Regions from separate parts of the Planococcus alpniumensis genome, predicted to be linked through region 2. Evidence: a T-box and tRNA genes for the amino acid it is inferred to sense, from the RefSeq annotation. Region 2 holds a T-box; the other holds one or more tRNA genes.
The links. A T-box is a leader RNA that pairs with one kind of tRNA and senses whether it is charged. The one in region 2 lies ahead of G3255_RS07440 (valine--tRNA ligase), so its partner is inferred to be a tRNA-Val.
Positions count from the first base shown of each region.

Region 1: it has a tRNA-Val gene. The T-box ahead of G3255_RS07440 (valine--tRNA ligase) is inferred to sense a tRNA for this amino acid. The anticodon was not compared.

Region 1 covers NZ_JAAMTH010000001.1:2,240,894-2,256,016, reverse strand. Annotated here, with positions in the region: gene G3255_RS11535 (TRAP transporter permease) at 1-1,683, shown strand, start outside; tRNA gene G3255_RS11530 (tRNA-Val) at 1,795-1,867, opposite strand; gene G3255_RS11525 (2'-5' RNA ligase family protein) at 1,965-2,471, opposite strand; gene G3255_RS11520 (thermonuclease family protein) at 2,487-3,206, opposite strand; gene G3255_RS11515 (hypothetical protein) at 3,350-3,487, opposite strand; gene G3255_RS11510 (Gfo/Idh/MocA family protein) at 3,585-4,505, shown strand; gene G3255_RS11505 (aldehyde dehydrogenase) at 4,526-5,914, shown strand; gene G3255_RS11500 (response regulator transcription factor) at 5,983-6,678, shown strand; gene G3255_RS11495 (sensor histidine kinase) at 6,662-8,032, shown strand; gene G3255_RS11490 (PepSY domain-containing protein) at 8,035-8,751, shown strand; gene G3255_RS11485 (PepSY domain-containing protein) at 8,947-9,438, shown strand; gene G3255_RS11480 (ATP-binding protein) at 9,484-11,055, opposite strand; gene G3255_RS11475 (M42 family metallopeptidase) at 11,159-12,208, shown strand; gene G3255_RS11470 (UDP-N-acetylmuramoyl-L-alanyl-D-glutamate--2,6-diaminopimelate ligase) at 12,226-13,689, shown strand; gene G3255_RS11465 (peptide chain release factor 3) at 13,836-15,123, shown strand, end outside.
Region 2 covers NZ_JAAMTH010000001.1:1,457,574-1,472,696, reverse strand. Annotated here, with positions in the region: gene G3255_RS07475 (DUF7305 domain-containing protein) at 1-274, opposite strand, end outside; gene G3255_RS07470 (PilW family protein) at 284-763, opposite strand; gene G3255_RS07465 (hypothetical protein) at 751-1,224, opposite strand; gene G3255_RS07460 (sensor domain-containing diguanylate cyclase) at 1,409-3,115, opposite strand; gene G3255_RS07455 (bifunctional folylpolyglutamate synthase/dihydrofolate synthase) at 3,162-4,352, opposite strand; gene G3255_RS07450 (ATP-grasp domain-containing protein) at 4,425-5,288, shown strand; gene G3255_RS07445 (ATP-grasp domain-containing protein) at 5,285-6,079, shown strand; gene G3255_RS07440 (valine--tRNA ligase) at 6,117-8,750, opposite strand; T-box leader at 8,831-9,048, opposite strand; gene G3255_RS07435 (AbrB family transcriptional regulator) at 9,070-10,119, opposite strand; gene hemL (glutamate-1-semialdehyde 2,1-aminomutase) at 10,352-11,638, opposite strand; gene hemB (porphobilinogen synthase) at 11,640-12,620, opposite strand; gene G3255_RS07420 (uroporphyrinogen-III synthase) at 12,617-13,303, opposite strand; gene hemC (hydroxymethylbilane synthase) at 13,296-14,225, opposite strand; gene G3255_RS07410 (cytochrome C assembly family protein) at 14,244-15,074, opposite strand.

The sequences.
Region 1 (15,123 bases), 780 kb from region 2:
GGTGTCGGCGCTTATTGGCCGATCATGTACGATGATTTGGTGTTCCGCATTGGCCGCGTGACTGAGCTGGATCTGATTGTCGGGATTTTAGCCGTTATTTTAACACTTGAAGCAACAAGACGGGCCGTTGGGATGCCGATTACGGTCATTGGTATACTGTTTTTGACCTACGGATTCTTCGGGCCGTATTTTCCAGGGTTTATGCGCCACCGCGGACAGGACCTGGAATCCTTAATCCAGTTGATGTTCTATACAACGGACGGGATTCTCGGCACGCCGATCGGGGTCTCTGCGACGTTCATCTTTACGTTCCTGTTATTCGGTTCGTTTCTGGTCAAGACAGGGGTTGGGCAGTATTTCAATGACCTCGCCGTGTCGCTAGCCGGAAATCTGACCGGTGGCCCGGCAAAAGTGGCAATTTTCTCCAGTGCCCTGCAAGGGACGATCTCAGGGAGCTCGGTTGCAAACGTTGTTACATCGGGGTCTTATACAATCCCGATGATGAAAAAGCTTGGATATAAGAAAGAATTTGCTGGCGGCGTTGAAGCAGCAGCTTCGACAGGCGGCCAATTGATGCCTCCAATCATGGGAGCGGCAGCGTTCCTGATGGTCGAATTTATCGGCGGTGTCACTTATTGGGAAATTGCCAAAGCGGCAGCCATTCCGGCACTCCTGTACTTCACAGGCGTTTGGATCATGACGCATTTCGAGGCGAAACGGATCGGCTTGAAAGGTCTGTCGCATGAAGAAATGCCGGACCGCAAGGAAGTATTGAAAAAAATCTATTTGTTGACGCCGATTCTTGCGATCATCTTGTTCTTGCTGGTCGGAATCCCGACGATGCAAGCGGCATTATACGGTATTTTGCTGACGATTTTTGTCAGTGCCTTCAATAAAGAAACACGCCTTGGCTTTAAAGACATCATCCACGCTCTTGTGGACGGGGCCAGAACTGCACTTGCGGTCGCAGCAGCGACAGCTACGGCAGGGATTATTGTTGGAGTGGTCGTCAAAACCGGACTTGGCCTGTCCTTGGCAAACGGACTCGTTTCCGCATCTGGCGGGAACGTCCTGTTGACATTGTTCTTCACCATGCTCGCAGCCATTGTGCTTGGTATGGGATCGCCGACAACGGCTAACTATGTCATCACGTCCACCATTGCTGCTCCTGCCATCATTACCTTGCTGATGGTCGATGAGCCTGCTGGCGCAGCTGTTCCAATCGTCGTTGCGCTGTCTGCGCATTTGTTCGTTTTCTATTTCGGGATCATCGCAGATATCACCCCGCCGGTCGCGCTCGCTGCCTTCGCAGCTTCCGGGATTTCCGGAGGGGAGCCGATACGGACTGGGTTCAATGCGGCGAAGCTGGCCATTGCGGCATTTATCATTCCGTATATGTTCGTCTTGTCGCCAGAACTGTTGATGATTGACACGACCTGGACCCAATTGATCTGGGTATTGATCACCGCCATCACCGGCATGATCGCCATCGGGGCCGGTTTGATCGGCTATTGGTATCGCAAGCTCAATTGGATTGAGCGAATCATCACATTTGTTACAGGAATTGCCTTGATCTACCCGGAAGGATTTACGGATCTTATCGGGGCGGCTGTCTTTATCATTTTGTTCGCGATCCAATGGATGTCGAGAGAGAAAAAGACGAAAAGACCTCAAACTGCATAATAAAAAAGATGGAAGCCCTCGGGCTCCCATCTTTTTTTGTTTGTGGAAATAATAAAAAAACACCAACCGTTTTACCGGTTGGTGTTTTGTGCAGCGCGTAGCATGCTTAGATGATTCCTACTGGGCTCGAACCAGCGACCTCTACCCTGTCAAGGTAGCGCTCTCCCAGCTGAGCTAAGGAATCGCAATCTCAAGGACATTTATTATTATATATGCCAGTTTAAAAAAAGACAATAGCTTTTGTGAAAAAACTTTCGGCTTTTTAAAACCGGCATTGTTTTTCAACTCTTCAAGAACAGGCTCCATTCGATTGTCGTGCGATCGCCGATCACGGACCAGCATTCCAGCGCCACGGCCGTTCCGTCCAGATGGTCAAATTCCAGCGCCAACCTTGCAAACAATGGGCCCCAAAACGGAGCGGGGACCTTGCCGATGAGCGGGACATGCGGCTGCCACTGCACATCAGCGCCATTGGAATATTCATGGGCTGCCAATTTCAATGAGCTGTATAATTCACCGAGTGCTTCATTTGGATGGACCTGCAAATAAAATCGCGCGCCGTCTTTGGAAAATCCGATATCGCTGGCATGGAAAGAAGGGGGAGCGGTTTTTTGGGCAATCGGTTCCAGTGCTGCCTTCAAATGATGCGGAGCGGTTTTTTCAAAAATCAGCAGCGGGATATGCGGCAATTGCAACGCTAGTTTGGAATTCGGTTGGCGTAGCTGTCTTTGCAGGTTTTCGATCGTTGTAGAGCTGCGGTAATCAAGGCGCAGGACAAGCAATTGCATCGTATTCCTCCTTTTTTACTGGCCGGAACTGCGGAAACCAGCATCTCTTGCTTGCTGCTCCGTACAGAACCATTGTTCAGGATTGGTCCCTTCATAGGAAGGAGAGCCGGGCATGTGATAAATTTTATTGCCGCTCCGATTGATATTGCCTTTAATGCGGCAGTCATCAGCGGTATCGGTGCCATCTACTTCAGTTTGCTCGTAAGCATTTGCATTGAATCCGCGGTCTGTCGAATAATCTTCAAATTCCCAAATACCGATTTCAGCATCTTTCGCTTCGGCCTCGGCGTCGCGGAATTCATCGACATAGCGTGTATTCGGCGGGAAGATATAGGCAACTCGTGCAAAGCCTTCTTCAAGCAATTGCTCCTGTATGCTTTCCCCATCAGCATAAAAATACGCGAGCAGGCGGTCGTAATCGTCAAACCGGTCGCCAACATCAAATTCAATTTCGACTTGCTTCGCCTGTTCGATCAGTTCGCGGTTGCGCTCGGTCGCTTGTGGACCGAGTGGCTGCTCGCCGAATCTTGGATGGTTTGTTTCCGGCGTATCGACCAACAAATAACGGACCGTGGTTTCTTTGGCATCATAGATGATTTTGACCGTGTCCCCGTCGATGACATCGGTGACTTCTACAGCCGTCCTGCCGGCAGTGCCGCCTGTATCGGTGGTGCCAGGAAAAGTACATCCCGACAACACCAGCAGGCTGATCAATAATAAGACGAATGACTTCATGGCAATCCCTGCTTTCTAAATCAAATTATAGCGAAAACAAGTGCAGGCGACAATGAACGGACAGGATACCATGAAAAAAAGCGCTTGCTCCCAATCGGACGGGATCAAGCGCTGCTATGTACTTGCCAAATGGTTGGGCATCTTCATTGCTCCAACGTGCTCGTGGTTTCACCGAAGTATAATAGGCTGTCTTCGTTGATGGTTTCCAGCTTTTCTTTATCGACACCCATTTCCAATGTTCCCGTAAAAATCGGCTCCCACCAGTTTTTCTGTTCATTCATGTTGTTTCCTCCTATTCTTTCGAATGTAATTGTTTGACTATTCTATACCCCACAAGGTTACACTTATAAACAATGAAACAAAAAAGGGGCGATGGTTTTGATAGCGATTGGAATTATTGGAGCGGGAATTGTCGGGGAGCGCCTCATCAAGCAAATCCAACAAGATGACGCAGCACAAATCGAAGCGGTTTATGACACGGACAGGAATCGGCTAAACTACATCGAAGAGCACTACGGCGTAGCCGTCACCGACTCCTTGGACGAACTGTTCCAAGCTGACATCGACTGGGTCTACATCGGCACACCGCCGAACAGCCATGCGGAGCTTGCAGAAACTGCTGCAAGAAGGGGCTTGCATGTATTGTGCGAAAAGCCGCTTGCCCAAGACGCACGGGCGGCACAGGCGATGGCAGAGTCCGCGACGAACAACCGGATCCACACCGCCATGCATTTCCCGTTGATGTATTCGCCGATCGTTCGCGACATGGCGATGCGCATCAAAAGCGGAGATATTGGAAAAGTCCGCCGTATCGAATTGCATACGGTGTTTCCAGAGTGGCCGCGGGCATGGCAGCAAAATCCGTGGATTGCCTCCAGGGACCAAGGAGGATTTGTGCGGGAAGTCTTCCCTCATTATTTGCAGTTAATGCATCGCCTGTTCGGGACATTGGAGATTTCCGCACACCAAGTGGATTTTCCCGAAGATATTGAGAAATGTGAAACCGGAATCATCGCCCACGGCAAGACGCAGCAAGGTTCGCCTTTTTTATTGTCTGGCATGAGCGGGGCAGGGCAGAACGAACTGTTGCAATTTAAAGTGTATGGTGATGACGGAGTGCTAACGCTTGAAAACTGGTCGCGTTTGTACCGCGAAGAACGGGGGAAAACACGTGTAGAAGTGCAAACGGAAAAAACCGTGCGTTCCTTATTCGATGAAATGAAAGAACAATCGACGTTCCTCGTCGGTTTTGACGAAGGTTTAGTCGTCCAGCGTTATATCGACCAATTATTGAAATGACCCACAGGAGGTTTTTAACAGTGAATTTTACAGCGAATGATGTAGAGGATATGATAGCTGATCAACGAGGCTATTATTTTACAGGCGTGACAAAATCGGCGGATTTCCGCATTGCGCAGCTGCAGCGCCTAAAGTCTGCGATTCAAGCCCATGAAGATGACATTATCGAAGCGCTGCAATTGGACCTTGGAAAAAGCGAGTTTGAAGGATATGCCACGGAAATAGGCTTTGTGCTCGATAGCATTGGCCATATGACTAAGCATCTTGAAAATTGGATGAAGCCCGAACAAGTAAAAACGCCAATCCACCTCCAGCCTGCCAAAAGCTTCATTATCCGTGAACCATACGGCTCGGTGCTGGTTATCGGCCCGTTTAATTATCCGTTCCAATTGGCGATGGAACCGCTCGTCGGCGCCCTGGCATCTGGTAATTGCGCCGTCGTCAAGCCCTCTGAAGCGACGCCGAACGTCGCACGCGTCATCCGCACGGTCTTAGAGGAAAGTTTTCAGCCGCATTATGTGAGAGTGGTCGAAGGAGAACGCGAGGAAGTGACCGCACTGATCCATGCTTCCTTTGATTATATTTTCTTTACCGGCAGCGTGCCGGTCGGGAAAGTGGTCATGAAAGCGGCATCCGAACGATTGACCCCGATTACGTTAGAGCTCGGCGGCAAAAGCCCGGCAATTGTCGACCAGACGGCCAACTTGGAGCTTGCGGCCAAACGCATCGCCTGGGGCAAATTCATGAATACCGGACAAACATGTGTGGCACCGGATTATCTTTGTGTCCATGAGTCGGTAAAGGCGGACTTCATGAAGATCTTCATCCAGACAATCCGTAAGTTTTATGGCGACAACGCCCAGGACAGTCCGGATTACGGCCGCATCGTCAATGAAAAACATCATGACCGGCTAACTGGAATCATTGAAAAAGAAAAAGCCCATATTGTCTATGGCGGCGACTTCGATAGAGCTGACCGTTATATTGAACCGACATTGCTCGACAACATCGATTGGAAAAGCCCATCAATGGAAGACGAATTGTTCGGACCAGTTTTGCCGATCATCACCTATAACGATTTGCCGCAATTGCTGCGGGACATCCGGCGTTTGCCGAAGCCGCTGTCTGCCTATCTATTCTCTGAGAATGATCGGGCCGTCCGGTTCTTCCTGGATCAATTGCCATTCGGCGGAGGCTGCATCAACGATACGGTTTCACATGTCGGCAGCCATTACTTGCCATTCGGTGGCGTCGGGCCATCGGGCATGAATTCGTATCATGGAAAATCAAGCTTTGAGACCTTTACCCATGCCAAATCGATCGTCAAAAAGTCCACGAAATTGTCGACCAATCTGACATACCCTCCTTATAAAAACCGGGCGAAATGGATCCGGACAGTATTGAAGTAGAAAGCGGCCTTTAGGTCGCTTTTTTCTTTTTGAACCTGCTATGATTAAGGAAAAAAGGGGGTGTGCAGATGACGGAGCGCATTTTGATCGTGGAAGATGAAAAAAGCATCGCCCGTGTCCTTGAGTTGGAACTGAAATTCGAAGGCTATGAAACTGCGGTCGCTTTGACAGGTTCGGAAGCCTTGATCCATTTCCGGGAGCAGGAATGGGATCTGGTGCTGCTCGATTTGATGTTGCCGGAAATTTATGGACTCGATGTCTTGAAACGGATCCGTGCATCTGATGCCAAGTTGCCGGTCATTTTACTGACCGCTAAAAACGATGTCAAAGACAAAGTGGCTGGGCTTGATCTTGGTGCAAATGACTATGTGACAAAACCGTTTGAAATCGAGGAGCTGCTTGCCAGAATTCGTGCCAACTTAAGGGAGAAAAATCCAGTTGATGGAAATTTGCACCGTTTTGAAGAGCTCACACTCAATGAAAGCACTAGGGAAGTCGTAAGGGCAGGGCGGCAAATCGAATTGACGCCTCGTGAATTCGATCTGCTATTGTATCTGATGCGTCATCCGAAACAAGTGCTGGGCCGTGAACAATTGCTGAATGCGGTGTGGGGCTATGATTATTATGGCGACACGAATGTTATCGATGTCTATATCCGTTATTTGCGCAAAAAGATTGATTTCGGTGAAGATGCCACCTATTTGCAGACAGTGCGAGGCGTCGGGTACGTCTTGAAGGAGCAGCCGCATGAAGCTCAAGCATAAGATTCACCTGTCCTCGACTTTATTGATGTTCTTTGTGCTAATGATCCTGGCGGTCGTCATTTACGTCTCCTTCAGCAGCCTGGCTTATGAAACAGAAGTCGAACGGCTGGAAGCTGAAGTGGAAGTGATGGTTGCGACATTCAATGCCAATAATACTGAAGAATCGCCAGATACTATCTTGCGCGCCTATGTGCCGGTAGACGGCTTGATCAAAGAGAAAAACCAAAGTAGCGGCTTGCTGAATACAATTATCCAGGATCCATCCGTCAATGTAGAATTTCCAAATGATGTCGAAGGGACTTCGGGAAGAATGGCTGTTGAAGGAGAACAATTTGCCTACGTCACGGCGCCCGTGATTTGGCCCGGTGGTGAAGTGCTGGAATTGATCGTCGCCCAATCGCTAGGTGAAGTGACCGCAAACCTCTCGACTTTGCGCTTGGTGCTCATTTCCGTGACGATGCTTGCGATGATCCCGATTTTCTTATCGAGTGCGTTGCTTGGCCGAGTATTGACCCGCCCGATCGAAGGGCTTACCGGGACGATGCGGCGCATCCAGCGCGACGGCTCTTTCGAGAAGCTGCCTGTCGCGGGAGAATCGCGGGATGAACTAAGCCAAATGGGCGTTACTTTTAATGAAATGATCGGTTTACTGGAAGAAAACTACCGCAAACAAGAAGAATTCGTTTCAAATGCTTCCCATGAACTGAAAACGCCGCTGACTGTCATTTCTAGCTATGCTGATTTATTGCAGCGCAGGGGTGCACAGAACCCGGCATTGCAGGATGAAGCTTTGACGGCCATACGCACTGAAACGGAACGAATGCGCCAACTGATTGAACAATTATTGCATATCGCGAGGCGCAGCCAAGCTCAAATGGATTGGCAAAAAACCGATCTGGATCCGGTGCTAAAACAAGTCATGACAGCTATGAACGCTTCCTATGACAGGGAATTCCGCCTCCAGTCCGAACAGCCGCTGATTGTCGAAACCGATGTCCAGCAGCTCAAGCAATTGCTCTATATCTTGCTCGACAATGCCCGCAAATATAGTGAAGACAGCATTGATATGGAGGCGGGGACAGATGGTGCGGTATATATCAAAATCCGTGATTACGGTGTAGGCATCCCGAAGGAATCGCTGCCTCATGTCTTTGAACGCTTTTACCGCGTCGACAAGGCGAGAAACCGCGAGACTGGCGGATTTGGGCTTGGCCTTTCACTCGCCAAAGAATTGGCGGATTCGCTTCATCTTCGTCTCGAGATAGACAGCATTGAACAATTGGGGACGACGGTGACCATCGTTTTCTCAGGGAATTTTAATGTTGGAGAGTTACAATCAGGGCAGGAGGGATGAGCATGCGAAAATGGTGGGCTATCGGAATAGTCGTCATCGTATTTTCCATCGCGGCACTGGCCTTTTTCCTGTTTCCGAGGACCGCTGCTGATTCCGTAACGATGGATGAAGCGGCACAATCAATTGAACAGCTTTACGGCGGTGCGATTGAAAATGTTACTGAAACGGAAGGGTTTTACCAAATCGAATTCAAGCGTAACGATGGCACCTATTTAGCGGCCATCAACCGCGCCGATGGACAGGTCGAATCGCTGGAATTGCTGGAGAAAACCGGTCCTGCAAAAGCACTTTCTGAAGAGCAAGCAAGTGAAGCAGCCTCAGCAGCGGAGCCAGGGGAAATAAAAGAAATCCAATATATAGAATCGGATAATCGTTACGAAGTGGAAATCCATAGCGAGACGGAACGGAAAATCTTGGCCATTTCCGCAGAAAGCGGGGAAGTACTGGATGTCCAAACAGAAGCGCTGGAAACTCCGGCTGAGCCGGAACCGGATTCAGCACCCGCACAACAAGAACCGGAACGCATCATCAGCCAGGATGCAGCAATCGCTATCGCAAAAGAGACTTTGGATGGAACAGTTGACGAAGTCGAATTTGTTCAGACAACGGACGGCGGCTATTATTTGGTTGAAATGGATGATGACGAATCCGACCGGGAAGCGACGATTCAAATCCATGCAATTCGTGGAGAGACGATGACCGTGGAATGGGATGATTGAGAAAAATTGAATGAAAACCGTTTTCACGAAATCGGAGCTGATGGCAAATTAACTCCGATTCGAGTTGAAAACGGTATTTTTTTGAATAGATTGTGCTGAATCCGCCTGTTCTCATGAATTTCTCATCTTTGTCTAAGCACAGTTTAAGCTTCAGTGGTTATATTCAAAGTAACGACAGAACAGGAGGAGATTAAATTGAAAAAATTAATCTATGTTTCAGCAGCGGTAGGCCTTTTGGTGTTCGGCGGCATTGTTCTCGCAGATACGGATGATACTGGAGTGAAGTTGGAGACGCAGAGTGTTCAAGGTCAACAGCTATTGAATAATGCACCAACTGATAGCTCGAACAATCCATCGGCATCTGGTACTGCAACAGCAGAATCCAGCGCGGAGGAGCAATCCGTAAAACAGTTTATCGGGGAGCAGCAAGCGATCGAAGCAGCACAAAGCGCAGCCCCAGGACAAGTAGAGGACATCGAGCGTGAGAACGAAGACGGCTGGGTACTTTATGAAGTGGAGCTTAAAGACGGCAAAGCCGAATACGATGTCATTATAGATGCCTCTGACGGCGCTGTGGTGTCGGTAGAAGCGGACGACGAAGATAACGACGACAACGACGACGATTACAATGATGATGACGACAACGACGATGATTATGATGACGATGATGACAACGACGATGAATGATTAGAAATTCAAAAACCTCCCGCCTGTTTTTAGGGCGGGAGGTTTTCATTGTTCCGGCAATAGCGGCAAAGTGACGATGACGCAGGCGCCTTTTTCTTCCGTGTTGTCGATCGCCAAGCTGCCGCCATGTTCTTGCGTAATCTTTTGGGAAATCAATAAGCCGAGGCCGGTGCCTGTAGCTTTTGTCGTGTAGAACGGTTCGAAAACACGTTCCGCAAGTTGAGGAGGGATGCCGGGGCCGTCATCTTTGAAATGGACCTTCAATACCGTTGCGTCGCGAATGGCAGTAATTCTCAATATTCCGCCGTCTTCCATCGCTTCGATGGCGTTCTTCAATAAGTTAATGAATACTTGCTTTAAATGATGTTCTTCGCCTTCTGCGATAAACGGGCCTGAGATTTCCGCTTTAACCGAAATGTCATGGAGCACGAATTCGGGCCCGAACAGGAAAATGCATTCGTCGAGTATTTTCCCGATATCGAGTTGCTTCTTTTGAGACGCTTGTGGTTTAGCAAGGAACAGGAATTCACTGATGATCAGATTGATGCGGTCGAGTTCCGATTGCATCAGCGATGTATAGCTCGGGTAGCGGTGATTCGGGTCATTGTGCATCATTTGGACAAAGCCTGAAATGACCGTCATCGGGTTGCGGATTTCATGTGCCACCCCAGCGGCAATTTCCCCCGCCATCTTCAGTTTTTCCGTTTGCAACAGCATCCGTTCGGTTTCCTTCCGGTAACTGATGTCCCGGGAAATGACAGACGTCGCGATGACCTGCCCCTGTGAATCGAAAATCGGGGAGAGCGTGATTTGTGCCGGAAAACGCGTGCCATCTTTTTTGATATCGTCTGTTTCAAGGGTGAAACTTTCGCCTTGCCGTACTTTTTCGGCGCGCAATTCCGCCGCTTCTGCATGTTCCGGCGGGTAAAGCGCAAGCACTTTTCCGAGGCATTCTTCTGCTGTCCAGCCGTATAATTGGACAAAAGCGGGATTGATGGCAATGATGCGCCCTTCGAAATCAAATACGGCAATCGCGTCTTTGGCGGCTTGGAAAAACAAATCGAGATAGCCTTCTTTTGAAGTGAGCGCTTTTTCCATTGATGCATTGCGCAGTTCCAATTGGCGCCAGTAATTGCTGAAATAAAAACTATGCAAAATCGTCAGCAGCATCACCAGGCCGAAAAACATCAGCATCGAAACATGGATGTACTCTAATGAACCGCTCGTTTGAAAACGGCCGAAGACAAATGTCAGAAGAGCCACTTCGATGATGGTCAAGAGCGAGAGCGCGATGATGGACCGTGTATCGTTATAAAGCGAGGCCGCAACGATTGGAATGATAAAGTAAATGGCCGTGACAAACGACAGCGATTCAAATTGCAAAATCAAAATATAGGCATTTAACGCAAACAATATCGCAAAACGCAACCGTGAAGGGGGTAATTTCGTATATAGTAGAGTGAATAGTACTGAGTAGGCCAGCATGCCGAAGATCGGCGCTATAATGGAAGCGTTGAAGTCGACAAAATAATTCAGCACTAAATGGGCAAGGCTGCCAAAGCCGAATAGATGGATAAATAATTGATTGCGCTTGCGGATTGTCAGTGAGCGTTCCATAATTGCACCTCATCATGCTAAGAGTCTTACTCATCTTACTATAGTCGGGACTGTGCGAAAATGGCAGTTTTTGATATGATTAAAAAATCAGGGAGTGATTAAATTGGCTTTTAACTGGAAAGAACAAGAAACGATCAGCACATTGGAGAAACTGGTGAAAATTCCAAGCCCTTCAGGCTACACGATGCAAGTGATGGATTTCGTCACGGATTTTTTCGACCAAGCAGCAATTCCATACATAATCAGCAATAAAGGCGGTGTTATCGCCACAATCAAAGGACAAGACGATAAACGCCATCGCCTGCTTACGGCACATGTCGATACACTTGGCGCAATGGTGAAGGAAATCAAACCTTCGGGACGTTTGAAGCTATCGCTTGTCGGCGGATTCAAATTCAATGCCATCGAAGGCGAAAATTGCCTGATTCACACAGCTAGCGGCGAAACCATCACCGGCACAATCTTGCTTCATCAGACGACTGTCCACGTGTACCGCGATTCCGGAACAGCGGAACGTTCTGCAGATAATATGGAAGTACGCTTGGATATCAAATGCAATTCCGTAGAAGATGTCCGCAAGCAGGGCATCGAAGTGGGCGATTTCGTTTCATTCGATCCACGCTTCACCAAAACGGAAAGCGGTTTTATCAAATCGCGTCATTTGGACGACAAAGCGAGTACGGCATTGTTGTTGGAATTGGCCAAGCAAGCGGCAAACGGTGAACCCTTGCCTCAGACGACTCATTTCTATATTTCCAATAATGAAGAAATCGGCTATGGCGGCAATTCCAATATTCCGCTTGAGACCGAAGAATATATTGCTGTCGATATGGGGGCGATTGGAGATGGGCAGGCTTCAGATGAATTCACGGTCTCCATTTGCGCAAAAGATTCAAGCGGCCCTTATCATTACGGGCTGACCCGCCAATTGATCGCCTTGGCTAAAGATCAGGAAATCGATCACAAAGTGGATATTTACCCGTATTATGGATCCGATGCTTCTGCAGCAATCGGGGCAGGTGCAGATGTGAAACACGCCTTGTTCGGCCCTGGAATCGAAGCATCCCATGCGTATGAACGAACGCATACCGATTCATTGAAAGCGACGGCAGCGCTTCTTCACGCGTATATCAACTCACCGCTCGGGTCATAACACTAGGAGGATTTCAGATGGACAGCAAGCAACTATTTTTAAATATCCCCATTTCATCTATAAAAGGAGAATTGCCGCAATCCATTTCGCATATGACGATGGATTCCCGGGAAATTGTTCCAGGCTCTCTTTTTGTCTGCATTGAAGGCTATACAGTCGACGGGCATGATTTTGCTGAGCAAGCGGTAAAGCAGGGCGCAACGGTTATATTGGCGGAAAAACCGCTGGCAATAGAAGGCGCAGCGGTCGTCATGGTAGCGGATACGAGCCGTACACTCGGTATTCTAGCGGCGCGTTTTTACGGACACCCTTCGAAAAAATTGAATATGATCGGCGTGACGGGGACAAACGGCAAAACAAGCGTCGCTGGCATGCTGCACGCGATGCTCATGAAACTTGGGAAGACATCGGCTTTAACCGGCACGATCGGCTTTAATTTAAACGGGGAATTGCACCCGTCTGCAAATACGACGAGCGATGCACTCACCACCCAGCAAATGATCAGCCGTGCTTTAGAGGCAGGCAGTTCCCATATGACGATGGAAGTTTCTTCTCACGGCCTCGTATTGGGCCGCTTGGCCGGTGTCGAATTCGATACGGCGATTTTTACGAACTTGACGCATGATCATCTGGATTTCCACGGAACGATGGAAGAATATGGACACGCCAAAGGGCTGCTATTCTCGCAGCTTGGCCAGGATTTGACGCAGAATAAGCGGGCGGTGCTGAATGCAGACGATGAATGGTCAGAGAAGTTTGCGGCCATGACGCCTTTTCCCGTCTATACTTACGGCTTGGAAAATGAAGCGATGTTCCGTGCCGCGGATATCCGGTTAGAAGCGAAAGGGACGTCCTTTACATTGCTTTGCCCAGAGGGAGAATTTCCGGTTGAAATGAAATTGCTTGGCCATTTCAACGTCTATAATGCGCTGGCGGCTATTGCGGCATTGTCTGCAGAAGGCTATTCAATCAAGCAGGTGATTGCCGCGCTCGAAGCCATTTCGCCAGTCGAAGGCCGCATGCAAAAAGCGGAAATCGATGCCCCGGTATCGGTCTTCATCGATTATGCACACACACCGGACGCCATAGAGAAAGCCATTGCCGCTGTTGAGGATTTCAAGACCGGCCGTCTTATTTTCTTAGTCGGTACGGGAGGCAACCGCGATAAGACGAAGCGGCCGATCATGGCAGAAAAAGCTTCGGTCGCAGATTACGTCGTGTTGACGACAGACGATCCGCGCTATGAACCGTATGACAGCATTCTAAATGACTTGGCAGCCGGTATGCAGCACGACCAATACGCGTGCATCGGCGACCGTGAACAAGCGGTGCGCCACGCCGTGCAGCAAGCGCAAGCAGGCGATATCATCATTTTGGCCGGCAAAGGGCACGAAGATTACCAGATTATCGAAAATACGAAATATCCGCATAGCGATAAAGAAATAGCAGAACAAGAAGCCCAGCGTAAATTCGGATCATAAAATGGAACGGAGAAAAATCGAAGTATTTTTCTCCGTTCATTTTTGCGTTTTTGCCGCTGTCACTTTCCGCAACTTCAGGCGATAGTTCTTGTTTTTTGCACGTCCCTTCTCTAAGATAGAGAGAGGAAATTAAAGGAGCGTATACAATGTCAGACCAATTACAACAAGCAATTGAAAGCAGAAGAACCTTCGCCATCATCTCCCACCCGGATGCTGGGAAAACGACCTTAACCGAGAAACTCTTGCTGTTCGGCGGCGCAATTCGCGATGCCGGGACGGTCAAAGGGAAAAAGACCGGGAAATTCGCCACATCCGACTGGATGGAAATCGAAAAGCAGCGCGGCATCTCAGTTACATCGTCCGTTATGCAATTCGATTATTCAGGGCACCGGGTCAACATCCTCGACACGCCTGGTCACCAAGATTTCAGTGAAGACACGTACCGGACGCTAATGGCAGTAGACAGTGCTGTCATGATTATCGATGTCGCCAAAGGGATCGAAGCACAGACTGTGAAATTATTCAAAGTCTGTAAAATGCGCGGCATTCCAATTTTTACCTTCATCAACAAAATGGACCGCCAAGGAAAAGAGCCGCTTGAGTTGATGGAAGAGTTGGAAGAAGTGCTCGGTATCCAATCCTACGCGATGAACTGGCCGATCGGCATGGGGAAAGAATTCATGGGGATTTATGACCGTTACAATAAACGCGTGGAACCATTCCGCACGGATGGGGACCGTTTCATGGAACTCGATGAGAACGGGCATCTCGTTGGTGAACACGAAATGACGAAAACTTCCTATTATACACAAGCGCTTGAAGATATCGAGTTGCTGGAAGAAGCAGGAAACGATTTTTCCATCGAAAGTGTGAAAAGAGGGGAATTGACGCCGGTCTTCTTCGGCTCTGCACTGGCGAATTTCGGTGTAGAAACCTTCCTCGAGACATACCTGCAATTTGCGCCGCAGCCCCAGCCTCGCCTAACAAAAGAAGAAGACATCGTTGAACCGGTGGAAACGCCGTTTTCCGGATTCGTCTTCAAGATTCAAGCCAATATGAACCCGGCGCACCGCGACCGCATCGCTTTTGTCCGAATCGTCTCAGGAAAATTCGACCGCGGCATGAACGTTACCCTATCCAGAACCGGTAAATCGTTCAAGTTGTCCCAAACGACGCAATTTTTGGCGGATGACCGGGAAATGGTATCCGAAGCCGTCGCTGGTGATATTATCGGCCTCCACGATGTCGGAAATTACCAGATCGGTGATACCATTACAAGCGGCAAGAAATTCGAATTCGAAGCCTTGCCTCAGTTTACTCCGGAATTGTTCATGAAAGTCACGGCGAAAAACGTCATGAAGCAAAAGCATTTTCATAAAGGGATTCTGCAGCTCGTACAAGAAGGCGCGATCCAGTACTATAAAACGCTGCACC
Region 2 (15,123 bases):
CCTGAAAGAAATTATCCGATGAAGTTGTATTTGATTCTATTTTTATTTTCTCTTCATTTATTTCTTCCATCGCCTTTACTGCTCCGCCTTCAGCGATGTAAAATGCCGATTGGAAGTCTTGTTCACCAGTACTTTGTGTCAAGTTGTTGGCGGCCATCCCCATCATAGAAAGTCCGAGAATAGAAATAACTACTAAAACAAAAAGCACCATAACCAAAGAAATGCCTTCATTGTTGGTCATTATCTTTAATGGGTTACCAGAATGTTTTTTCATTAATTCCACCTACTCTCTTATGAGGATCTTAGTACAAAGAGAAATCTCTTTGTCCAGACTTTCTATTTTCACTAATACTATATTGTCTTTTTTCAAAAATGCAGCAGCTCCAATATTTTCAGCGAGCATTACGTCATTTTTGTATATCTTTTGATTGGAAAATCGATAGTTAAAGGATTCTGTTTCTAAAGTAGTCCCTTGGGCATTGGCAAATTGATAGGTGCAAGCTCCCGTTTCTGAAACAATATCATTTTCTTCTAATGTCACTTCTTCAGCACTTCGAATTTGCTTAGTGATATCTTTCATAGCCAAAGTCACTGAATCTTGCATATCAGCTTCCGTGTTCTGCCTATCCACTGTGTTTTTTCCGGTGACAAATATATTCATCGACAAGGTGATGATGATACCTAGCAATGCTAGAACCGCTAAAATTTCCACCAGCGTCAAACCTTTGGAATCCAACCTTGCAATACGCATCAATTTTCCCATACTAAGATAGTCTCCATTTGTGATTCGATTATTGTCGGCTTATTGGATGTCGAGACAGTAATAAGAACATTCTTCATGGCAGTCTCATCCAGCGCTTCGCATGATGGACCTTCGTCAGATGCCGCGTTAATATACATATTGGCAACAATGCCATTGGAAGTGTTTTGAAAATGCATACGGCAATCCCGATCAGATGTCACGTAATCCCACTGTGTACTTATTGTTTCAGGATCATCTAGCCAGTCGCTAAAGCCCACATCACTGCTGACAACTTCGTATACTTCTTCAATTAAGTTTTGAGAAATATATGTTCCTTCTATTACAACACCGGATTTCTCAATGGCGTTACCTGAATGAAAAAGCAAAGGCATAAAACCTATAATTATAATTGATAACAATAAAATTGAAGCAAGAATCTCTAAAATGGATAAGCCTTCTTGATTGTTTAATAGAAATTTCAAATACCTTCACCTCATCAACAATGTCACTTATTATTAATTTATCAATTAAATGTAATTTATTTCATATCATACATGTATTCATCACTATTATTGCATTTTTTTTGTATTTTCGCATTGTTTTATTCCAATCATTTAAAATGCCCACAAAAAAAAGACTAGAAATGGGGAGCGCCCATCTGTAGTCTTATTTCGTATAAGCCGCAACCTTATTCCGCCCCGCTTGCTTCGCCCCAATATACAAAGCCCGGTCCGCATTGCGGATCATGGCCATGGCGTCATCGCTGTCTTGTGGTGCTGAGGAGACGCCGATGCTCATGGTGATCTTGATGCTGGTAGGGCCTCGATGTTCATCCAGATCGCTGTGGATGGTGAATTCGTGCTTTTCAATTTCCTTGCGAATGTTTTCAGCGAACAACAGCGCCAATTCTTTGCCGTAGCTTGGCAGCAGGATGACAAATTCTTCGCCTCCATAGCGCGCAATGGTTCCTTCGCTTCCGACCATGTCAGTTAATAGTTTGGCAAGACCGATTAAGATTTCATTGCCACTTTGGTGCCCGTATTTATCGTTGATTGTTTTGAAATAGTCGATGTCCATCATGATGACGGATAAGTTGTCGAGTTCTCCGTTGTTCACTTGTTCCATGCATTTGCCGATCGCTTCGTCCAAATAGCGGTAATTGTATAATTTGGTCAGCCCGCAGCGTTCGCTCTTAGCGATCGCTTTTTGGACGAGCACCGCTTTTTCCAAGGAAACGGCAAAATAAGTGCTTAAGATGTCCAAAATTTGAAGCTGGTGGTGAAGAAATGCGTGCTTCCGGCGTGTGGCGAGAACCAACACCCCTTCGATTTTATTGTTTCTCGAAATGGGCATCGCCATGAGGCTCTCTGACTCCGCATGGATATACTCTGTTGGTATGTTCTTCCACTGGGCTTTGCTGCTGAAAATAAAAGAATCGTTTTCAATGATTGCTTTTCCCGCGATCCCTTGGTCGTAGTTGACCGGCTCTATGTCGATTGGTTTGAATTCATTGTCTTCAAACATGCGCAGCATGATCAATAATTCGTTGTTCCGGTAATCGATTACATAGGCATAATCCACTTTAAAAAGTTCAGCGACTTGAATGACGAACTGGTCGAGCACTTCATCGGAAGACAAGCGGGCAGCCAGTTGATGTCCGATCTCCCCCGCTTTTTTCAAATCGTTGTTCACTTTTTCAGAATTGGTGTACATATGTATAATGGCAGTCATCGTAAAGAACGGAATGCCGAGCAGCAGCAATGCCGCCAAGCCGAAATAAGCTTCTGACATATAAAGGGCGATAGAGAATGGGAAAACTAAAAATGTAATGGAGAAATCCCAAATGGTATCGAGTGAGAAAAAATCTTTATGTTCACCAAGGATGCGGATATAGCCATAGAGAATCAATTGATTTGCGACGAAAGAGACGGTCTGGAACAACAGGCCGAACAAGATAACATCTCCCAGATTCAACGAACCGATCTCACCGCCTGCAAGCATAAATGACAAACCGGCAATTACAGAAATAAAATAAAACATCATGGAATTGAACGGAATTCGCACCGACAGGCTTTCAGAAGTCCGCAACCGTAAAATAACGATGAGCATCGTTACTTGGGAAAGTATGACTTCCACGAATAGCCCGTACTTCAAGAACACGGCAACCATTAGCCATTGGACAAGGTACGTCGGCACGCCGCCAATGTTCATCGGGAACAAGCAAGCCAGAACGAAAAAAGCCAAATAGGCTAACATATCGGCCATTTCCATAGCAGGCGGCGGGTAATATTGATAGATAAGGTAGAGTCCTGGCGGAACGATTAACAACCATGCCGTCCAAAGAATTCTCTTTCTTTTTGATAATGGATCCATCGCTCTTCTCCCTTGCTATGTTCTTGCAGCGCCCCCATTTTGATGATCAGCGGTTTTTGTAATGCCGGAACATTTCATAATTTTGTTGTTTTAAAATACTAAGTAGGTAAAGAGAACCTGTGACTATTGTCACTTCCCTATCTTCTTGTACAGGTAATATATCATAATCATTTCGAATTGTCTTTATTTTACTTATATTTTCTGAAAATAAAATATGCGCCGGCATTGCACGGTCTTCGCTGAAATCAATAAACGTAAAATCAGTGCTAATTTTTTCCAGCTCTCTTAAAATAGATAAATAGTCCTTACCTTGAATTAACCCCATTACGATACAGATTTTTTTATTTGGGTAATTTTGCTGTATGGTTTTCACCAAAGCTTTGATGCTCGCTTCATTGTGTGCCCCGTCAAAAATAACATCGCGGAATACTTCTTCAAAGCGGAATGAAATAGAAGCGTGAGATAAGCCGTAAACCGCTTTTTCTTCATCAAAGTTTCCTGCCAGCAATTGCTCAGCAGCCATCCATGCCAAAGAGGCGTTGATTTTCTGATGATCCCCTTTCAGTTTCAAAGGACCGCTATAGCCCTCTTGAACAGCAAAGACAGCAGAATTTTTTTCATTCGCAATTTCATTGACTATCATGCGGGCAGGATCCGGCAATTGCCCGATGATGACAGGCTTGTTTGATTTGATAATGCCGGCTTTATGCCAGGAAATTTCTTCAATGCTGTCGCCGAGAAACTTTGTGTGTTCCTTGGAAATGCTCGTGATGATCGCAATGAGCGGGTCGATCACATTGGTGCTGTCGAATCTGCCGCCCATGCCCGCTTCGATAACGATGTAGTCCAACGATTTTTCTTTAAATATAAGAAAGGCAGCAGCCGTCAGCAATTCAAAATCCGTCAATGGCGTTTTCACGTTCGCCAGTTGTTCCATTGCCTGGTCGATTTCCGCTGCTCCGACCGGCAGCCGATCGATTTGGATTTGGTCATGGACATCTTCGATCGCAGGGGAAAAGAAATTGCCGACCCGTTTTCCGTGCGCCATAAGAATGGAGGAAACTAAAGCTGCCGTGGAGCCTTTGCCATTGGTTCCTGCGATGTGGATAAAGGACAGTCCTTGATGGGGGTTCCCCAACTCAGCCAAAGCGGATTCCATCGCTTCTAGTCCAGGTTGAATCGAAGCATCCGACCGGACACCCCATTTATCTTTATAGTGATCGAGTCCTGTAATCATAAAAAAACCTCTTTCCGTAAGTAAACATGATACACTTTTTACGTATGAGTATATCATGAAGGTGGAATGGAAATGCTGAGTTGTTGGGTTATCTATAACGGAAGCCTCGTTTCCGATAAATTTCAAGACCAAGCGCAATTGATGGCAGAAGCCGCCGAGCGCCAAGGCATCCAAGTGTCAATCAAGAAAAATTACGAAATCCAAATGTCGCTGTCTGAACAGCAGTCGTTTCCCGATTTTGCGGTGCTGCTCGACAAAGACATTTTGCTCGGCTATTTTCTTAAAAGCCGTGGGGTTCCCGTTTATAACGATCCGGCGATCATCGACTTATGCGATAACAAAGCCACGCAATACATCCGCTTGGCGGAAAGAAAAATCCCGATGCCGAAGACGATCGTCGCTCCGAAAGTGTATCCGAACTTCACGATCCAAGGTTCCGGCTATTTTGAAGGCGTATTGGCTCAAATCGGCTTGCCGATGATCATCAAGGAAGGGCACGGGTCGTTTGGCATGAAAGTGTATTTGATTGAAACGGAAATTGAGTTTTACGAAAAAGTCGAAAGCCTATCCGGAATCGATTACGTATTCCAAGAATTCATCGCGGAAAGCCGCGGGCGCGACATCCGTGTCAATATCGTCGGAGAAAAAATCGTTGCGGCCATGAAACGACAATCCGATACCGACTTCCGTGCGAACATCACAAACGGCGGCCGGGCGTTCCCAGTCGAACTGACTCCCGAGCAACAACAACTCGCACTGGAGGCGGCACAAGCAGTCGGTGCCGTATTTGCCGGCGTCGATCTGCTATACGGACCGGACGGCCAAACGCTCGTCTGTGAAGTCAATGCGGCTGCACATATCCGCAATATCCTCAATGTCACAGGCATCAATGTCGCAGATGAGATGATCCGCTATATCCAGGAGGATTTGGCATGATCTTTTTATACGAATCCGCCGCTGCGCAGCACAATCAAGGTTTTATTGATGAATTAAAGCGCTTTTGTTCAATTGAGTTACTCACCTGGGACGATTGGAGCGATTCGGGGCTGGAACAATTACTTAAGCGTGTCCAGGGGCAATCGGTGTTTTTTCGCGTACGCCAGCCGCATGCGGCGCGTTTTTTGGAAGACCGCGGCGTACGGCTCATCAACCGTGCAGAAGTGAACCGCATCGCCAACGACAAATGGCAGAGCCATCAATTTCTGCAACTGCTCGGCGTGCCGGTGATCCCGACACAGAAAACGCCGCTCCCAGTGCCTTATGTAAGCAAAACTGCAGACGGCCATGGAGGCCAGGAAGTTTGGCTCGTGAAATCCGCTCAAGATATGCCGGACACTAAAGTACCTCTCCTCTATCAGCCTGTCATCCCGCATATAGCCGATGTCCGGGCATACGTCATCGGCAAGGAAATCGTCGGTGCAGTCAAACGCAGTGCCACTGATTCATTCAAAGCGAATTATTCACTTGGTGCTAGCGCTGAAAGCTTTGAACTGACGGCTGTCCAACGGCGAGACATTGAAAACATTGCCAAAGCGTTGAAGAGTGATTATATCGGCATCGATTTTTTGTTGTTGGAAGACGGCCGCCATGTGTTCAATGAACTTGAAGACCCCGTCGGCGCCCGCTCCTTTTATCAAACACATGAGGACAATATCGCCGAGCTCTTGGCACAACATTTTACGAAACTGGAACAAAACTATCCGTTCCGCGAAAGTGACCGGAACTAAAAAAGCGATTCCCCAATTCGGGAATCGCTTTTTTCTATTACAGGTTCTTCAATTCTTCCATGCGTTTTTCAACGGTTGCGTGCTTCTCGAGGTAATCCGCTTCTTTCTTGCGTTCCTCTGCCACTACCGCTTCCGGTGCTTTCGACACGAAGCGTTCGTTCGACAATTTGCCTTGAACGAGTTTGACTTCCTTCGCCCATTTGTCGAGTTCTTTTTGCAGGCGTTTCAATTCTTCTTCGATGTCGATCAAGCCTTCAAGCGGCATGAACAATTCCGCTCCGGACACGACCGCTGACATCGATTTCTCTGGTGCTTCGATGTTGTGGCCAATCGTCAACGTCTCCGGGTTGCAGAAACGTTCGATATACGCTGCGTTTTCTTCGAGCACCGATAAAGTTGTCGCGTCTTTCGCGCTGATCGTCATCGGCACTTTCTTGCTCATCGGCGTCTGGACTTCCGCGCGGATCGTGCGGACCGAACGAATAACGTCCATCAATAGCTTCATGCTGTCGGCTTTTTTCACATCACTCAGTGCCGGGTCGGCTGTCGGCCAAGCGGCAATCGTGATGGATTCGCCTTCAGTCGGCAAGTTCTGCCAGATTTCTTCAGTGATGAACGGCATGAACGGGTGTAGCAAACGCATTGTGTTATCGAGCACGTAAGCGAGCACCGAACGCGTCATCGCTTTTGCCTGCTCGTCTTCTCCGTACAATGGCAATTTCGCCATTTCAATATACCAGTCACAGAAATCATCCCAGATGAAATTGTAAAGCAAGCGGCCTACTTCCCCAAACTCGTAGCGTTCCGCAAGGTCTGTCACTTGTTCGATCGTTTCGTTGAGGCGCGTCAAGATCCATGTATCAGCCACGGATTTCTCGCCGGACAAACCGATATCTTTGTGCTCCATGCCTTCCATGTTCATCATTGCAAAGCGCGAGGCATTCCAGATTTTATTGGCAAAGTTCCAAACCGACTCGACTTTGTCGTTCGAGTAGCGCAGGTCCTGCCCTGGAGATGATGCAGTCGCCAGGAAGTAGCGCAAGGAATCTGCACCGTATTCCGAGATCACGTCCATCGGGTCGACGCCGTTGCCGAGTGATTTCGACATTTTGCGTCCTTCCGCATCCCTAACGAGGCCGTGGATGAGCACGTCTTTGAACGGTTTTTCACCAGTGAATTCAAGTGCCTGGAAAATCATGCGCGATACCCAGAAGTTGATGATGTCATAGCCCGTCACGAGTGCATCGGTCGGGTAGTAACGGCTCAACTCATCGTTTTCTTCCGGCCAGCCGAGTGTCGAGAACGGCCATAGGGCGGATGAGAACCACGTATCGAGAACATCTTCATCTTGCGTCCAGTTTTCTGCGTCCGCCGGTGCTTCGTGGCCGACATAGATTTCGCCGGTTTCGTTATGGTACCAAGCCGGAATCTGATGTCCCCACCACAATTGACGCGAGATGCACCAATCGCGGATGTTTTCCATCCAGTGCAAATAGGTTTTTTCGAAACGGTCCGGCACGAAATTGACGCCGTCTTCGCTCTTCTGGCTGTCGACCGCTTTCTTCGCGAGTGGCTGCATGTCCACGAACCATTGTGTCGATAAATACGGTTCGACGACTGCACCGCTGCGCTCGGAATGCCCGACGGAATGAAGATGTTCTTCAATTTTGAATAAAACGTCCATATCCTGAAGGTCTTTGATAATTGCTTTACGGCATTCGAAGCGGTCCATGCCTTCGTATTTGCCGGCGTTTTCGTTCATCGAGCCGTCTTCATGCATGATGAGAACGCGTTCCAAATTGTGGCGATTGCCGATTTCAAAGTCGTTCGGGTCGTGGGCCGGCGTGATTTTCACGGCACCGCTTCCGAATTCGCGGTCGACGTAATCGTCTGCAACGATTTCAATTTCACGGCCGATGATCGGCAAGATGACTTTTTTGCCGATCAAATGCTGATAGCGTTCATCTCTCGGGTGAACCGCGACTGCCGTATCGCCAAGCATCGTCTCAGGGCGAGTCGTCGCAATTTCAATATGGCCAGAACCATCAGCCAACGGATAGCGCATATGATAGAACGCACCTTGTACGTCTTTGTAGATCACTTCGATATCCGAGATTGCTGTTTGTGTCGCCGGGTCCCAGTTGATGATGTATTTGCCACGGTAAATCAATTTCTTCTCGTATAATTTGACGAATACTTCGCGCACCGCTTTGGACAAGCCTTCGTCCAAAGTGAAACGCTCGCGTGAATAGTCAAGCCCCAGGCCAAGTTTCGACCATTGCTGGCGGATATGGCCTGCGTATTCTTCTTTCCATTTCCACGACTCCTCAAGGAACGCTTCGCGGCCCATATCGTGGCGTGAACGGCCTTCTTCTTTCAGCTTGCCTTCGACTTTCGCCTGTGTCGCGATGCCGGCATGGTCCATGCCAGGCAGCCACAACGCATCATAGCCCTGCATGCGCTTCATGCGGGTCATGATGTCCTGCAAGGTGGTATCCCAAGCATGCCCCAAGTGAAGCTTGCCCGTGACGTTCGGCGGCGGGATGACGATGGTATATGGCGTTTTGCCGCTTTCCGGTTTCGCTTCGAAGAATTTATTGTCCACCCACCAGTCGTAACGCCCTTGTTCGATTGCTTGCGGTTCGTATTTCGTTGATAATTGCTTGCTCATCCAAATTCCTCCTCTTGGCCAACATGCGGCACATTTTCTGTCGAACTTAAAAATGAATACAAAAAAACTCCTGTCGTCTCGTAAAGGACGAAGGAGTTTTTCGCGGTACCACCTTTATACACAGGCAGAATTCGCCTGGCTCTCAAGTTCGATAACGGATTCGCATCCGGTTCCCGCTACTCATTTCACGGCAACTGCTCCGAGGTGACATTCAAATGCGGAACATGAAAGCCTTTCACCACTCGGCTTTCTCTCTGAAATGTCCCGGACACTTTACTATCCTCATCAACGCATCAATATCCTGTTAAGCTTATTGTACTCAATAGCCTGATTTAGCGTCAAGCTTTTTCACGTAGTAGGCGACGAGTGGTGCCGCAATGAGCAAGATGAAGAACAGCCGGAACAGATGTAAGCTCGTCACCAGCGGCACATCCGCCCCCGCTTCGAGTGCGGTAATCGTCATCTCGGCCATGCCGCCGGGAGCTGCACTCAAGAAAAAGTCGAGGAATAGATACTCTGGCAATAACCATTCGAGCCCGTAGGCAATACCCGCAGAAAAAGCGATCAGCAGTACCGTGTTGAGAAACACCGCCCCCGCAATCCGCCCGTCCAAGGAATCGCCGAGCTTTTCCATCGATAAACCAAGATGCGTCCCGATCAACACTTGCGCGATAATGATGACGAGACTCGGCAAATCAATTAAATCGCTGCCGGTCAAGGTCTGGACGACCGCCATCGCAAGAACCGGCGCCATCAATTCACGTGCTGGAAAAGAAATGCGCTTCATGATCCAGAATAATACGTAGCCGAAGACAAGGGCAATGCCGAATGCGTAAGGTGAGAACTGGAAGCCCGCCTCCACAATATCGCCAGAAGCCCGCCCTGATAAAAGTCCTGCAGCGAGCGGCACGGTAAAGACGATAAGCAGGATGCGGAAAGTCTGCATGACCGACACGATCGTCACATTGGCGGATTTCACGTCTTCAGAAATGAGCACCATCTGCGACAAGCCTCCCGGCATCGATCCGAGCAACGCCGTCGACATCGTCACGCGCGTCATGCGCTGGAACAACCAGCCGAGCCCTAAGGAAAACGCGACGACCGCGATGGTCATGATAAACATATACGGCAGATCCGCCGCCATCAACAATACCGACTCCTGGGTAAAGGCTGCGCCGATCTGCACGCCAAGCAGCAACAACCCAAGCGTCCGGAATACTTTCGGCCAGTGGAACTTCATATCGGTCACTTGCCGCAAGATAAGAAAAGCCGCCATCGGGCCCAACAGCCACGGCAGGAACAAACCAGTCAGGCTCAACAAAAAGCCAGCGCCCAATACGATGGCCAAAGTCATTAGAAAACGTTTCAATGCGTTACCAACTTTCACTAATTAAAAGATCTATTAGTTTTATATTACCAGACTATTAGACATAAAATGAATTTCCCTCTATAAATCAATCCATCAACTCATAAGTTTTGTCACGCTTATGGTCAATATATTGCTCTTCCTTCCGCTATCCGGAAACAGTGCAAAGATTTGTTTATAAAAAAACCGCCCCCGAAAGCCAGTCTTTCTAGCCTTCAAGGACGATTCTTCTAATTTATCTTGCCAGTTTCGCAAACACATTATGGAATGCTTGCACTGTGCGTTCGATATGTTCAGGTGTATGGGCAGTCGATAGGAACATGCCTTCAAACTGGGATGGTGGCAAGTAAATGCCTTCTTCCGCCATTAAACGATAGTACTCCGCAAACAACTCCAGATCGGAACTCGAAGCCGTTTCAAAGTTCGTCACTTCCTCATTCGTGAAGAAGAAGCCGATCATCGAACCAGCACGGTTGACCGTATGCGGGATATTGTATTTTTCAGCCGCTTCGCGGAAACCTTTTTCCAGCTGGTCACCACGTTCAACGAATGTTTCGTAGCTTGCTTCGTTCAAACGCGATAATGTCTCAAAACCTGCACGCATCGCGAGCGGGTTTCCGGACAGTGTGCCCGCCTGGTAGATCGAGCCGCTTGGTGCGACTTGTTCCATGATTTCGCGTTTGCCGCCAAATGCGCCAACAGGCAACCCGCCGCCGATGACTTTGCCGAGGCACGTCATGTCCGGCGTGACACTGTAATGGCCTTGTGCACAATTATAGCCGACGCGGAAGCCAGTCATGACTTCATCGAAGATCAAGACGGTGCCGTTTTCATGCGTCAAGTTGCGCAGCTCTTGAAGGAATCCTTCAGCTGGCGGAACGACGCCCATATTGCCGGCGACCGGCTCGACGATCACTGCCGCCAAATCATCTCCGAACTCCTGGAACGCTAGGCGCACGCTTTCCAAATCGTTATAAGGAACCGTAATCGTGTTTTTCGCCACAGATTCCGGTACGCCTGGAGAATCTGGCAAGCCGAGTGTCGCAACGCCAGATCCCGCTTTGATCAATAGGCTATCGCCGTGGCCGTGGTAACAGCCTTCAAATTTCAGGATCTTGTTGCGTCCTGTATAGCCGCGCGCTACGCGAAGTGCGCTCATCGTCGCTTCTGTACCGGACGATACCATACGGACCATTTCAATTGATGGCACGCGCTCTTGGACGAGTTTTGCCATATCGTTTTCAAGGATCGTCGGTGCGCCAAATGAAGTGCCAAGTGTTGCCTGTTCCTGGATGGCTTTCACCACTTCAGGATGGGCATGGCCCAGAATCAGCGGGCCCCAAGACAAGACGTAATCGATATACGTGTTACCGTCGATGTCCGTAATGGTTGCTCCGCTGCCGGATTGCATAAAAATCGGTTCCATATTGACCGATTTAAAGGCGCGCACCGGGCTGTTGACGCCGCCTGGCATCAGTGGTTTTGCTTCTTCGAATGCTTGTTTAGAGTGTTCGTATCCCATATTATTTTCCCTCCAGCCAGCGTACCGCGTCTTTTGCGTGGTACGACATCAGAATATCTGCCCCAGCACGTTTCATGCTGAGCAAAGTTTCAAGAACGATTTTTTCTTCATCGACCCAGCCGTTTTGCGCGGCTGCTTTAACCATCGCGTATTCACCCGAAACATTGTAAGCGACGATCGGGATGTCAAAGTTATCGCGAACTTCGCGGATAATATCAAGATAAGACAACGCCGGTTTGACGATCATGAAATCTGCGCCTTCATTAACATCGGATGATGCTTCGCGAAGTGCTTCCATGCGGTTTGCCGGGTCCATCTGATAGGTTTTGCGGTCGCCGAATTGAGGCGTAGAATGCGCCGCTTCACGGAACGGTCCGTAGTAAGCAGAAGCATATTTCACGCCGTATGACATGATTGGAATATGGCTGAATCCGGCTTCATCAAGGCCGTAGCGGATCGCTGCGACAAAGCCGTCCATCATGTTCGATGGCGCGATAATATCTGCACCGGCTTTTGCTTGGGATACCGCTGTACGCGCCAACAAGTCGAGTGACTCATCGTTTAAGATGACGCCGTCTTCGATGACGCCGCAATGCCCGTGGTCTGTATATTGGCATAGGCACGTATCGGCGATGACAACGAGTTCCGGATGGCGCTGTTTGGCAAAACGGATCGCTTCTTGTGTAATCGCGTGGTCGTGATAAGCTTGCGAACCGACTGGGTCTTTATCTTTCGGAACACCGAAAAGAATGACGGACGGGATGCCGAGCTCAACCACTTCATCTAATTCTTCGCCAAGGCGGTCGATTGAATAATGGTAGACTCCTGGCATTGAAGAAATTTCTTTTTTATAGTTTTCGCCTTCCACAACAAAAATCGGATAGATGAAATCCTCTTTTTGTACGGAGGTTTCACGGACCATTGCACGAAGATTCGCTGAACCGCGCAGACGGCGGTGACGATCGAATTTCAAGTCTTTCATAAGTTGCAACTTCCTTTCGCTATTGTCTGGATGATTTCAAGATACGTATAAGTTTCAGGGCGGAAATGGACCTCTCCACCCGCTTCGATGATGGCTCGTTCGGTAATATGCCCAATCGCGGCAGTCTGGATGTCCTTGAAATTTCCACCCGCTTCCCGGTAAGCAGAAACTGCCGAAGGGCTAGCGAAAATAATCGTGACATCGGACATCCCGGCGAGCGCTTGTGCATTGTTGTACTTCTTGACGGTATCATAGACAGTCCATTCATCGATCACTAGCGGCATCGACAAAATCGTGTCTTTGGCGAGAGCCCCCCTGACAAACAAACAGCGTTCCTTGCCGGCGATGTCCGGAAATTCCTGGACAAAGACATCGGCACTGAACGTTGAAGGGATGAAGTCGACCGGATAGCCGTGTTTTTCCAGTATTTCAGCGGTCTTATCACCGACAGCCGCTATTTTCGCATCGGTTTCTGGACGCAGCTTGCAAAAAGCTTCTGCGCTGTTGCGGCTCGTGAAAATCAGCCAGCCATAACGCTCAAAATTAGGCGCACGGGTGTTTCGCAGTACCGTCTCGATCAGTGGATAATATTCCACCTGCGCCCCGTTCTGCAGCGCAAGCTCTGCCGCTTCTTTCGGCAAACGGCTGCCGGTAAAAATGATGACCGGTTTTTTCTTACACATTGTTTTCGGCGATGACACGCTGGATCAAATCATATCCGCCTTGTGCGCTGATTTTTTCAGCTACGATGCGGCCTGCTTCAATCGGGTCTTTGCCAGCCGCTGATTCTTTGTACACTTGGTCGCCTTCTGGAGCCGAAATCAATCCTGTGAAGGAGATTTCATCACCTGAAACCGTCGCATATCCTGCAATCGGCACTTGGCAGCTACCGTTCATGTCTTTAAGGAATTTACGCTCCGCCGTCACGGCCAGTTCTGTTTCTTTGTCGTTCACTTTCGCTAGTTCCGCAAGAAGCTCTTCGTCGTCTTCACGGCATTCAATGGCGAGTGCGCCTTGCCCGATCGCCGGTAGACAGTCTTCTGTATTCATGAATTCAGTGACGATGTCATCGCTCCAGCCCATACGTTTCAACCCAGCAGCTGCCAGAATGATGGCATCGAAATCACCTGCATGGAGCTTCGCGAGGCGTGTATCGATATTCCCGCGGATCCACTGGACATCAAGGTCCGGGCGCAGTAAAAGTAACTGCGAGCTCCGGCGCAAGCTGCTTGTGCCGACGACAGCGCCGACTGGCAAATCCATCAATTTCACATGGTCATTCGCAATGAAGGCGTCACGCGGGTCTTCCCGGTCCGGGATACAGCCGATGACAAAACCTTCGGGAAGAACAGCTGGCATGTCTTTCATACTGTGGACGGCGAAATCGATTTCCTTGGCATAAAGCGCCTCTTCGATTTCTTTGACGAAAAGCCCTTTGCCCCCCACTTTTGACAATTGAACATCCAGGATGCGGTCGCCTTTAGTGACAATCTCTTTAATCTCGAATTCAAACGGCGCACCTGCCGCTTTCATTTTCTCAATGAATTGGTTGGTTTGCGTCAACGCAAGCTTGCTTCTTCTTGACCCTACAATGATTTTTCTCAACTGAATCCTACCTTTCTATTAATACCAAAAATGAAATTCCGATAAACGACTGCCGAAAAAGAAATTAATCAGCAATATCAAAAACGCATACAAATGGGCCCAGGCATAGTTCATGCCATTCAAGTTGCCTCGCCGGTGACGCCATAGAATAAAGCTATAGACAATCAGCAGGATAAACGAACCCACAATTTTTACATCTAAAATGGAAAATTCCTCGAGCGACACGACTGCCCATTGGAAGCCGAGAACGAGTGAGACGAACAGCATCGGGATGCCGACCAAAACGGAAATGGTCATGCCCTGTTCGGTCTGCCCGAGTGACGGCAGGCTGCTCCATTGCTTGGTCCATTTCTTTTGCTTCAATAGCCTGTACAGCAGCAGGTGAAGCGCAGAAAAAACGAACGATAACGAAAATGCCGCATAGGACAGGATGGCGAACGTGATGTGGATGAACAACAACTCCGACACCAAGGCTTCCCCGACCGGCGACCGTTCGATCTGAACCGGCGCAAATGTATGGATAACCATAAAGATGAATCCGATGATATTGATCAAAAATACCGCAAAATCAAAACGGTAGAAAATCCGCAAGACGAGCGATAGCGTAACCAATAACCACGCATAGAAATAAATGCCTTCAAACAAAGTCAGTACCGGAAAGCGCTGTGTCTCTACGATGTAGAGCACCAGGAACACGGTCTGCAATAACCACACGGCCCCAAGAAGTGACATGGCAATCCGGATGGCTTTTTTCGTAGTATATAAATAATCGACAAAATAAAAGACAAGGCTGATAGCATATAGTATAACCATAGCTTCATGCAGCCTTGCCATTGTTATATCAGCCATCCTATTCCCCTTCGTTTCCATAATTAAAGGCGTTTCGCCTCTACATTTT